Regions from separate parts of the Corynebacterium tuberculostearicum genome, predicted to be linked through region 2. Evidence: riboswitches for the same ligand, from Rfam matches in the RefSeq annotation. Region 2 holds a riboswitch; the other holds the start of a gene.
The links. Region 2 has a riboswitch for thiamine pyrophosphate ahead of I6J28_RS00945 (ECF transporter S component). Riboswitches for the same ligand answer to the same signal wherever they lie in the genome.

Region 1: another riboswitch for thiamine pyrophosphate. It lies ahead of thiC (phosphomethylpyrimidine synthase ThiC); the one in region 2 lies ahead of I6J28_RS00945 (ECF transporter S component).

The regions. Positions count from the first base shown of each region.
Region 1 is NZ_CP069791.1:1,236,668-1,242,519, forward strand. It holds gene I6J28_RS05995 (oxidoreductase) at 19-429, shown strand; gene thiC (phosphomethylpyrimidine synthase ThiC) at 421-2,202, opposite strand; TPP riboswitch at 2,201-2,311, opposite strand; gene I6J28_RS06005 (isochorismatase family protein) at 2,628-3,164, opposite strand; gene I6J28_RS06010 (leucyl aminopeptidase) at 3,203-4,690, opposite strand; gene I6J28_RS06015 (branched-chain amino acid aminotransferase) at 4,794-5,852, shown strand, end outside.
Region 2 is NZ_CP069791.1:173,808-179,659, reverse strand. It holds gene I6J28_RS00950 (YPDG domain-containing protein) at 1-3,251, shown strand, start outside; TPP riboswitch at 3,716-3,857, shown strand; gene I6J28_RS00945 (ECF transporter S component) at 3,847-4,461, shown strand; gene I6J28_RS00940 (ABC transporter ATP-binding protein) at 4,476-5,852, shown strand, end outside.

The DNA of each region.
Region 1 (5,852 bases), 1.1 Mb from region 2:
CGGGTAAGCTAGGCAATTATGTTCAACCCTTTCCGCCGCAATAAGTCCAGATCGTCGCTGCGACCACCCCGCGGACCGGGGGAGACCGTCCGCCCGGAAGACGCGCAGGATCTGCAACAGTGGGCCGCCGGAAAGGCTTTTGTAGAAGCCTTTGTGGAGCCGGAAACGGTAGTTAATGAGATGTCCGTTGTCGTTGTGGATGAAAACGGCGATTTTATCCGGCGCCGTATTGGCGGGCCGAAAGGCATAGATGCGGTGGCCAAACTATTGAGCTGCGATATTTATGATGTAGAAGAAACCGGCTATCCGCAGCGAATGCGCGATCGCATGGAAAGGCAGCGCATCTTGCGCAAAAGGGAAGAGCAAAGGCAACGCCGCGCCCGATTTGAGCGCGGCGAAAATCCCGATACAGGGCGAGAGCTAAGCTAGGTCAGCATCCTCGCGTAAATAAATTTGAGACCCGTTGCGGCGGAATTCGGCGGATTTTTCCTGCATACCTTCCTCTGGTGCTGAGCCGTGGGCTGCCGCGCGGACCTGGTCGCCCAGCGTCGGCATGCCCAGCTCGGCCATTTGCCCGCCGAACATCTCGCGGATGTCTTGGCTGATGCGCATGGAGCAGAACTTCGGCCCACACATGGAACAAAAGTGTGCGGTCTTTGCTGGCTCAGCAGGCAACGTTTCATCGTGATAGGCCTGAGCGGTCTCGGGGTCGAGGGAGAGCGCAAATTGGTCATTCCAGCGAAATTCAAAGCGGGCCTTGCTCATGGCATCGTCCCAAGCGCGGGCGCCTGGATGTCCCTTGGCAACGTCCGCTGAATGCGCCGCAATCTTATAAGTAATGACACCAGTTTTTACATCATCGCGGTTGGGCAGTCCCAAATGCTCCTTCGGCGTGACATAGCACAACATGGCTGTACCACCCATTGCGATATGGGCGGCACCGATGGCGGAAGTGATGTGATCATAGCCAGGGGCGATATCGGTAACTAGAGGGCCGAGGGTATAGAAGGGGGCATCTGAAGCCCAGTCCTGTTCGAGTTCGTTGTTTTCTTGAATCATGTTGAGCGGCACGTGTCCGGGGCCTTCCACCATGACTTGGACGTCATACTCCCAGGCGCGGCGGGTAAGTTCGCCGATAGTCTTTAGCTCTGCAAATTGGGCGGCGTCGTTGGCATCGGCAAGGCTGCCGGGGCGCAGGCCGTCGCCAAGCGAAAATGCAACATCGTATTGAGCGAAAATCTCGCACAGCTCATCGAAGTGCTCGTACAGAAATGACTCTTTGTGGTGAGCAAGGCACCATCCCGCCATGATGGAGCCACCGCGGCTGACAATGCCGGTCACGCGATTGCTTGCTAGCGGTACATACGCCAAGAGCACACCGGCGTGAATGGTCATATAGTCCACGCCCTGTTCGCATTGCTCGATGACGGTATCGCGGAAGATTTCCCAGGTCAGATCCTCTGCCACGCCATTGACCTTTTCCAATGCTTGGTAAATAGGCACGGTGCCAATGGGAACTGGGGAATTGCGCAGAATCCACTCGCGGGTGGTGTGGATATCGTCACCAGTGGAAAGATCCATTACGGTGTCCGCGCCCCACTGGGTAGCCCAGCGCAGTTTGGACACTTCTTCCTCGATGGAGGAGGTAACCGCGGAGTTACCAATATTGGCGTTGATTTTGGTGAGAAATTTTCGCCCAATGATCATGGGCTCAGACTCGGGGTGGTTGACATTATTAGGGATAATGGCGCGGCCGCGAGCTACCTCAGCGCGGACGAATTCCGGATCGCAGTGCTCACGCAGTGCTACGAATTCCATTTCGCGGGTGATGATTCCTTGGCGGGCGTAGTGCATTTGAGTTACGCGGCGCCCAGGCTGAGCCTTAAGCGGCGGGCGCTTAGAGCCTTTCCACTCTTGGGAAGACGCCCCGCGGCGCTGTGCGGCACGTCCATCGTCAGCCAGCTCGCGGCCGCGACCGGTGTACTCTTTGGTATCTCCGCGCTCGCTAATCCACTCGCTGCGCAGGGCCGGTAGCCCCACTTCAGGTGCGCATTCTGGCCCACGCGTGCGGTAGACGCGGAAGGGCTCATTGGGGCCTTGTGGGGAATCATCCAGTTGGATTTCGGTCTCTGGAACTTCTAGACCGTCGTGGTGAATGGGGGAATAGGAATGCTTAGGGTGGTTTTCTGGGGCAGCCGTCATGGCAAGCGCTCCTCTCTTCCTTCGTAGGTATTAACCAAACAGGTTCGAACGGTCTATGCGCAGCTTTAGCGCACTCTCAGCCCGTGCTCGGGCACCCGTGGGGACGCAGATCACCCTATAACAATCGTCTCGCGTAGCGCAGAGCTTTCGCCAATTTGGTGGAGACGCATTTGTCGAGGTGAGGTAGTAGGAGCCTTGGTGGCATCTTTCAACAGGAAACTTTCAGGTACTTGACACCCGAATCCAATTTCGATACCCCATACTTAAATCATGCGTTTGAGAGAGCGCATGCGAGAGAGATAGAGAGAACCCCTCCCGTTTCCAGAGGGCGGCTGCTTTAGCTGATACATGGAAACACTTTGTAGAGAGACGCCTACGGCCCTCGAACCAGATTCGGTTCGAGGGCCGTAGGCGTTGTCGTGCGCCTAGCAGATGGTGGCACCGGCAGCGGCCAATTCCTGCAACGCGGTCTCGCCACGGGCATCATCAACGGGGGAGCAGTACTCACGCAGTACGCGGACGGTGAACCCTTCTCTCAAGGCGTCGGCGGCCGTGGCGCGCACGCAGTGATCGGTGGCAATGCCCACGATATCCACGGCGTCTATGTGGCGCTCGCGCAACCAGTCAGCGAGCAAGGTACCGTTCGCAGCGCCCTCGAATCCGGAATAGGCCGCGGTGTATTCACCTTTGCGGAAGTAGGCTTGCGCCGGCCCGATGGCCTCATGCATGGCCGCCCCGTGGGAGTCGGCTACGCAGTGCACTGGCCAAGAATCGACAAAATCCGGGTCCTTTGAAAAGTGAGAACCCGGATCGATGTGCCAATCCTGCGTGGCTACGACGGTTTCGTAGTCCTGTTGCAGGGAGGCGATTTTTGCAGCGACCTCATTGCCCCGCTCGGTGCCTAAGGCGCCGCCGGGGCAGAAGTCATGTTGTACGTCAACGATGATTAAAGCAGGCTTCATGCCTCTAGGATTCTAAACGCAACAAGCCTGTTGTGGTGCTACTTTAATTCAGCAATCTCGCGCAGGGCGGCAACCACCGTGCGGGTGGGCACGCCGGTGCCCATCTTCGGGGTGTATCCATAAGGGCCCGTGGTGTTGAAGGAAGGGCCAGCCACATCGATATGGGCCCATTCGATTCCCTCGCCCACGAAGTGCTGGAGGTAGGTGCCGGCGTATTCCATGCCGCCCTCACGCTTGGCGTTGATATTGCGGATATCGGCGCTGGCGGACTTCACGGATTCCTCGTGTTCCTCTAGCAAAGGCATGGCCCATGCCTTTTCGCCCACCTCGCGGCCAATCTCGGCCATGCGATCGCGGAATTCTTCCGAGCCCATCACGCCGGCGGTGCGCTCACCCAGGGCGACCATCTGGGCGCCGGTCAAGGTCGCGGTTTCGATGAGGTAATCGGGGTTGTCTTCGCTGGCGCGCGCAATGGCGTCGGCAAGCACGAGGCGGCCCTCCGCGTCAGTGTTGAGTACCTCGGAGGTAATGCCGCCGTAGTGGGTGATGACGTCACCCGGGCGGGTGGCATCGCTGCCCGGCATGTTTTCTGCCAGCGGCAGGGTAGCGGTGATGCCCACCTTCAGGTTCAGCTTTGCCGCAGCGATGATGGCGGCGGCCATTGCAGCGGAACCGCCCATGTCAGAAATCATGTCCCACATCTTGGCGCCCGGCTTCAGGGAAATTCCGCCGGTATCAAAGGTAATGCCCTTGCCTACTAGGGCGACGTGGCGCTTGGCCTTCTTCGGCTTCCAGCTCAAGCGGACCAAGCGCGGCGGGCGGGCGGATCCGCGACCGACGGCCATGATGCCGCCAAAGCCCTGCTTTTCCAGCGCCTTTTCGTCCAAGACCTCGACTTCAAGGCCGGCCTCTGCCGCTTGGGCAGAGAGGAATTCGGCATAGGTTTCTGGGTAGAGCAGGTTGGAAGGGGTATTGACGAGGTCGCGGGCGATGAGAACGGACTCGGCGGTAATCTTGGCGCTGTCGAATTCCTTTTGTGCGGACTTCTCCGCCACCACGGTGAAAGTGGTGGTCTCCGCGGCCGACTCGGAGCGCAGGCCAGAATACTTATAGCCGCCGAGGATGAGGCCTTCCACCACTGGGGTGATACCGAAATCGCCCAGGGAGGTGGCTACGGCCCCCACCTTGGTGATGGAACGCGCGGCCTGGCCGGCGGCGCGGCGCAGCGTCTCATCGTCTACTTCTTCCGCATCGCCCAAGCCAACGGCGATGATGGATGCTACACCCGCCTTAGCCGGAGCCGGCACGCGCGTGACTTCGCCGGCCTTGCCAGAGGCCCCGACGGCCACCAGCGCCTCATAAGTGGAGCGCAGCGCTGCGCCCCCAAGTAATTCGGTGCCTGGCAGTTCTAGGCCGCCTTCGCCCTCGAAAGCGGCGATAAGTAGAGCTTCCGCCTTCTTAGGAACCTTCTTTCCCAGCTTTACCTGGGGAAAGTGGCCGCGTGCTGGTAGATCGGACTGTGCCATTGTCTCCTCCTTTATGGAAAGGCTTATCAATCTTCCCACCACTGTACCGCGCGGTGATGAACTTATTCCTGCCTCGCTATAGATAAAGGGGTAGATTGTGGGCATGCTTGATTACACGATTACTCGTAACGATACCCCTACGTCCGCGGAAGAATTGAGCGATATCCTCGCCAATCCCGGCTTTGGCAAGCACTTTACAGACCACATGGTCACCATTGACTGGACCGAAGAAAAGGGATGGCACGATGCTCAGGTGCGCCCATACGGACCGATGACCATGGAACCTGCCAGCAACGTATTCCATTATGGGCAGGCTATCTTTGAGGGCATCAAGGCCTACCGTCAGCCGGATGGTTCTATCGCTACTTTCCGGCCGGACCACAATGCGCAGCGCTTTATCAACTCCGCTGAGCGCCTGGCTATGCCCGAGCTTCCGCAGGAGGAGTTTATCGAGTCTCTGCGCCAATTGGTGGAAGCGGATCAGGACTGGGTACCAGAAGCCGGCGGGGAAGCAGCGCTGTACCTGCGCCCGTTTATGATCTCCACCGAGGTCTCCTTGGGCGTTCACCCCGCCAATTCCTACCGCTATGTGCTCATTGCCTCCCCAGCGGGTTCCTACTTCAGCGGCGGGATCAAGCCGGTTTCGGTGTGGCTATCCACCGACTACGTGCGCGCAGCCCCTGGCGGCACCGGCGCGGCCAAGTTTGCGGGCAACTACGCAGGCTCGCTCTTGGCGCAGGCCCAGGCAGATGAAAAGGGCTGTGACCAGGTGGTCTGGTTGGACGCGATTGAGCGCCGTTACATCGAGGAGATGGGCGGAATGAACCTGATGTTTGTGTATGGCTCTGGTGATAGCGCGGAGATTGTTACACCAGAACTATCGGGATCCTTGCTGCCCGGCATTACCCGCGAATCGCTATTGCAGGTAGCGCAGGATTTGGGCTACAAGGTCACCGAGCGCCGCATTACTACCGAAGAGTGGCAGCGCGATGCCGAATCCGGCGAAATGTCGGAGGCCTTTGCTTGTGGCACTGCCGCGGTTATTACGCCGGTGGGTCACGTAATGGGAGATTCTGCGGATTTCCAGGTCAATGGGAATGAAGCGGGTGAGAACACCATGGCCCTGCGCGAGCGCCTCACCGGAATCCAGCGCGGCGCAGTG
Region 2 (5,852 bases):
TTGATCATTGGCGCTACAACACCGGCGACGGTTGGAATGCGGTCAAGGTGGGCGAGCACCTGAACACTTCGTTCCTTTCTCTGTACGCGGACTACATCACGTTCGATGTGACTCCGTACGACACCGCTGAGAACTGGGCGAAGCCGGGTGATGTGGCTGAGACGGACACCAAGGGCGTGCCCACGAAGTTCGCTAACAATCTCAAGTACGAAATTGAGTGGGTCAACACTGACACCGGTAAAGTCGTTGACACCAGTGAGCCGTTGAAGGCGGACGCGAACGGTGAATTGCCTTCCTTCCCGCTGGACACGGGTGATGAAGATCTGTTCCCGGACGGCATTGACAAGACCACGACGTTCCGTGCGGACCTCTACCCGGTTGATATCGACGAAGACAACGCCCGCGGCAGCCGTATCGCCGCTGACTCCTTCACTGTGCTGGTCGGTTGGGCTCCGGTGTACGAGGAGACTGAAGGTGCTCCGGGTGAGCCGCTGGAGTCAGGTGTTCCGACCTTTGACAACACCACCACTACCGATGAGGTGGAGTCGGAAAAGGGCGAGGACCTGCCGTCGCCGGTTTCCAAGTTCGAGCTTCCGGGTACGTTCGAGGAGCCTGAAGGCTACACCGTTGAGCTGGACGAGGCCACTGGTGAAGTGACTCTGACCTTCCCGGAGGGTGCAGAGCCGGGCACCAAGTTTGATGTTCCGGTTGTTGCAGTCTTGGAGGATGGCACCAGGACTGTCGGTTCCGCTCCGTTCGAGGTCGAGGAAGCAACGCCTCAAACAAAGCAGAACGACGAGTTCGAGCCGGAGTACAATGACGGCACCGGTAAGCCTGGTGACGATGTCAAGATCGACAAGCCTGAGTTCAAGGACAAGGACGGCAAGGACACCAAGGCTCCTGAGGGCACCACGTTCAAGCCGGGCGAGGATGCTCCTGAGGGCGTAAAGGTTGATGAGAACACTGGTGAGATCACCGTTCCGGTTCCGGAGGATGCCAAGCCTGGTGACAAGATCACCGTTCCGGTTATTGTGACTTACCCGGATAAGTCCACCGATACTGTTGATGTCACTGTTGACGTAAACGACCCGAACATTGCTGTGACTGTGGATGCTATCCCGAACATGAAGGTTCAGCGTGGTGAGAAGGAGGTTTCCATCCCGGTTAGGGCTACTGATGGTGCTGAGGTAACTGTTGATGGTTTGCCGAAGTTCTTGAAGTACAACCCGGATACCAAGGCTATTGAGGGCGATGTTCCTGCTGATGCTGAGCTGGAGACTTGGAAGGACATCACTGTTAAGGCAGTGCTGAAGGATGATGAGGGTAAGGATATTACCGCTACTGATTCCTTCGACCTCACCGTAACCGAGCGCATGATTGAGGATCCGGACACCGATGGTGACGGTATCCCGGATTCCCAGGATCCGGATATCGACGGTGACGGCGTCAACAATGCTGACGAGAAGGCTGCCGGTACCGATCCGAAGAACCCGGATACCGATGGTGATGGCGTCAACGATGGTGACGAGGACACCGACGGTGACGGCATCAAGAACAAGGACGAGTCCGAGGTTCCGGTTGGGCCGGACGGTAAGGAAATCCCGGGTGAAGCCGAAATCACCGATAAGGACAAGGACGGCATCCCGGATATCGTCGACCGCGATAACGAGGACGGTCCGGAGGGTGATAAGGACGGCGACAAAATCATCAACAAGGAGGATCCGGACGCTGATGGCGACGGTGTTTCCAACGATGATGAGAAGGAAGCTGGCCTTGATCCTCTGAACCCGGATACCGATGGTGACGGCATCAATGATGGTGACGAGGACACCGACGGTGACGGTAAGAAGAACAAGGATGAGTCTGAGGTTCCGGAGGGCTCGGTTGAGGATAAGGACGGCGACGGCCTTGGCGATACCGGTGTTACCGATAAGGATCCGGAGGACGGCGAGGCTGATATCACCGATGGCCCGCTGACCAATGACACCGATAACGACGGCATCCCGGATGCGGTTGACCCGGATATCGATGGCGATGGCGTCAACAACTCTGACGAGAAGGCTGCCGGTACGGACCCGTACGACCCGAAGACTAAGGATAAGGACGGAAACAAGACTCCGGACGGTGAAAAGGACACCGATGGTGACGGTAAGTCCAATGCTGAGGAGTCTGACCCAACCGTTGATGAGTCCAAGGACTCTGATGGCGATGGCATCCCGGATATCATCGATAAGGATGATGAGGATGGTCCGAAGGGTGATAAGGACGGCGACAAAATCATCAACAAGGAGGATCCGGACGCTGATGGCGACGGTGTTTCCAACGATGATGAGAAGGAAGCTTGCCTTGACCCGCTGAACCCGGATACCGATGGTGACGGCACCAATGATGGTGACGAAGACACCGATGGTGACGGTAAGACCAACGCTGAGGAGTCTGAAGTTCCAGAGGGCTCGGTCAACGACGAGGACGGCGACGGCCTTGGCGATACCGGTATTACTGACAAGAACGACAACGGTGTTGCGGACCTAGTAGAGAATTCGGATTCGGACACGGACGAGCCGAATTGGAACGACTCTAAGACGACTCCGGGTGAGTCCGTAGAGATTGACAAGGATCCTAATTCCGGTGACGTTAAGCCTGGCACTACCGTTGAGGTAACTGACGGTCCGGGTACCGCTGAGATTGATGAAAACGGCAACATCACTGTGAAGCCGAATGAGGATGCCAAGCCTGGCGACAAGATTGTCGTTGAGGTCAAGGATCCTGAAGGCAAGGTGATTGACACTGTTGAGGTCGCCATCGAAGAGAAGGATGAGTCTGGTTCCAGCATTACTGATGGCTCCAGCATCCTGGATGGTTCTTCCAACGTTGATTGGGAGCGCTGTGCTCCGGCTGCTGCCGGCCTTGGCTTGCCGCTGCTGTTCCTGCTGCCGATTGGTCTGGCTTCCCAGATGAACATCCCGGGCTTCTCCCCGCTGGTAAAGCAGGTCTCTGCACAGATTGATGGCATCAACCGTCAGCTGGGTCAGAAGAATGCTCAGCTGCAAAAACAGCTGGGTATCTTCAATGGCCCGCTTGCAAAGCAGGCTAACCAGATTGACCTGATGCTGAAGAAGGTTAGCCCAGAGGCTGGCCGCATTGGTGGCGGAATTGCTCTGGCTGCGGCTGGCGCACTGGCACTGGGATTGCTCATCAACTCCTGTGCTCCGGGCGCTGGTTCCTCCAGCTCTTCCAGCTCCTCCAAGTAATCGTGAGTGCGGGATCGTTTAGAGTCTTGCACTTCCGCGCCACGGGAAGGGCGTAATCTTCCCACCGATTAGGGAACGGTATTGGCCGTTAGCCCAGTACAGTCCGTAGCGATTGCTGGTGCTAACGGCCTATCGTCTTCTTACGTCTGATTGCTGATTGCGCTGGTGATTTTGGCTGGGCAATTGACCTCAGATCTTGACCCTGCGTGGCGTTTGTTGGCGCTCCGCAGGGTTTCATTGTTTTGGGTGGCTTTGGTGGAGGGTGGTGAGCATCTGGGTCGCGCTGTGGGGAAGGTGCTCGTTCGGTGCTGGGTAGGTAGACAAGTCTCGATGATGTGGCTGAACCTTATGCTGCGTGCGGGGTGGTAGTAAGGGGTAGGGGTGTTGGGACTTGCTAGGATGAGTACAGCTTTTGGTCAGGAACGCGCATACGTCTGTGTGGCTCGTGACTGAGGTTTGATAATTGCACAAATCACGGGTGCTTTTGCCTGTGCTGACACTGAGCTCGTTGAGCAAGGTAGAGGCTGAGATGCCACAGAAGTTGTGGCGAACCGTTGAACCTGATCCGGATAATGCCGGCGAGAGGGAGGAAATTATGACTACTAATACACGTGTGTCTGCAGCACCGAAGCGCAGCTTGAACTGGCGCGTGGTCGATATTGTGGTGGCGTCCGTTTTGGGCGTGGCCTGTGGTTTCGTGTTCCTGGGGTGGAATGCGGTGGGCTATGCCTGGTTTGAGGCCATGGATGCCGTGACTCCGGGCCTGGGAGGCATTGCTACTGGTATTTGGCTTATCGGTGGCGTGCTGGGTGGCCTGATTATTCGCAAGCCGGGTGCGGCTGTCTATGTGGAGGTTCTTGCCGCAACCGTTTCTGCGGTGCTGGGCTCCCAGTGGGGCTTTAGCACCCTGTACTCCGGCCTCGCGCAGGGCATTGGTGTGGAGATCATCCTGGCAATTTTCCTCTACCGTAGGTTTGGTCTGGGCGTGTCTATCTTGGCCGGCATGGCTGCCGGTTGGGGTGCTTTTGTTCTGGAGCTGTTTCTCTCCGGCAACCTGGCTCGTAGCTTTGAGTTTAAGATTATTTACCTGGCTACGCTGAGCGTTTCCGGTGCCATTTTGGCCGGTGCGTTGGGCTATTTTGTGGTCAAGGCGTTGGCGAAGACCGGTGCCTTGGATCGCTTTGCCGCAGGCCGTGAACAGCGCGCTTAGGGCGTGTTGTTTCGGTGTCTGATTTTTCAACGCTGGCGGGAAATGCCACCAAGATAACCGCCCGTGGCTTTGGGTGGACCCATGCGGGACGAAAGCAGCCGGCTTTGGCCGATATTGACTTGGTCATTGAGCCAGGCGAGCGGGTACTGCTGTGTGGTGACTCGGGATCGGGTAAGTCCACTTTGCTGGCCGCGATGGCAGGAGTGCTCGGCTCCGATGAGGAGGGAACTCGCACAGGCGAGATTCTTCTTGAAGACTCCACCGGCATGGTGGAGGAACCGGGGCGCTCCATCCCGGTGGGGTTGGTGCTCCAGGACCCAGACTCGCAGGTGATCTCCGCGCGCGTAGGCGATGACATTGCATTCGGCTGTGAGAACCTGGCTTACCCGCGTGAGGATATTTGGCGTCGAGTAGCGGCTGCCAAGGAGTTGGTGGGGCCTTTTGTACCGCTGGATTTTCCCACTGAGAGGCTTTCTGGTGGCCAAAAACAGCGTTTGGCGTTGGCCGGTGTCATTGCGATGGGCGCGGGTGTGGTGCTGCTGGATGAGCCCACGGCCAACCTGGATCCAGCCGGCGCGCGCGATGTGGTGCGAGCGGTCTCTAGGCTGGTGGAAGAAACCGGCGCGACGCTCGTGGTGGTAGAGCACCAGCACGCAGCGTGGGACGGTGTGCTCGACCGCGCAGTGGAGCTGGACCGCGGGCGCATCGTAGCGGATACTTCCTTCGCGGAGGTGGCCCAGCGCCGCCAGGTCTCCGGCCTGCTGCAGGCGCGCCGCCTCAGCGAGGCCGAGCTTGCGCAGCGCGAAGCCGCGCTGTGGAGCACCGACCTCGTCACGCGTTATGGGCCACCACGCACGATTGCGCTGCCGGCGGGAGCATCCACGGTCATTACCGGGCCGAATGGCGCGGGTAAGTCCACCTGGTTGATGACCATGGCCGGGTTGCTGCCGGCTAAATCCGGGGAAATTGGGGTGGCCGATTTCGTGCGACGCGGGGTCAAAGGGTCACCGCTCCGCTGGAAATCACGCGAGCTAGCGGACCGCATTGGCTTTGTCTTCCAGAATCCGGAGCACCAATTCGTCGCCCGCACGGTGGCCGAAGAGCTGCGCGTTGCGCCCAAGGTAATGCGCGCGGACCCGCCGGAGGAAAGGATCGCGCAGCTGGTGGAATCACTGCGCCTGCAACATCTCTTAGACGCTAACCCGTTTACGCTCTCGGGCGGCGAGAAACGACGCCTATCTGTGGCCACTGCCTTGGTGACCGCGCCGTCGGTGCTGCTCTTGGATGAGCCCACCTTTGGGCAAGACCCTCAGACCTTTGTGGAGCTGGTGCGCTTGCTGCGGCAATTGGCGGATGACGGCATCACCATCGCCTCCATTACCCATGACCCG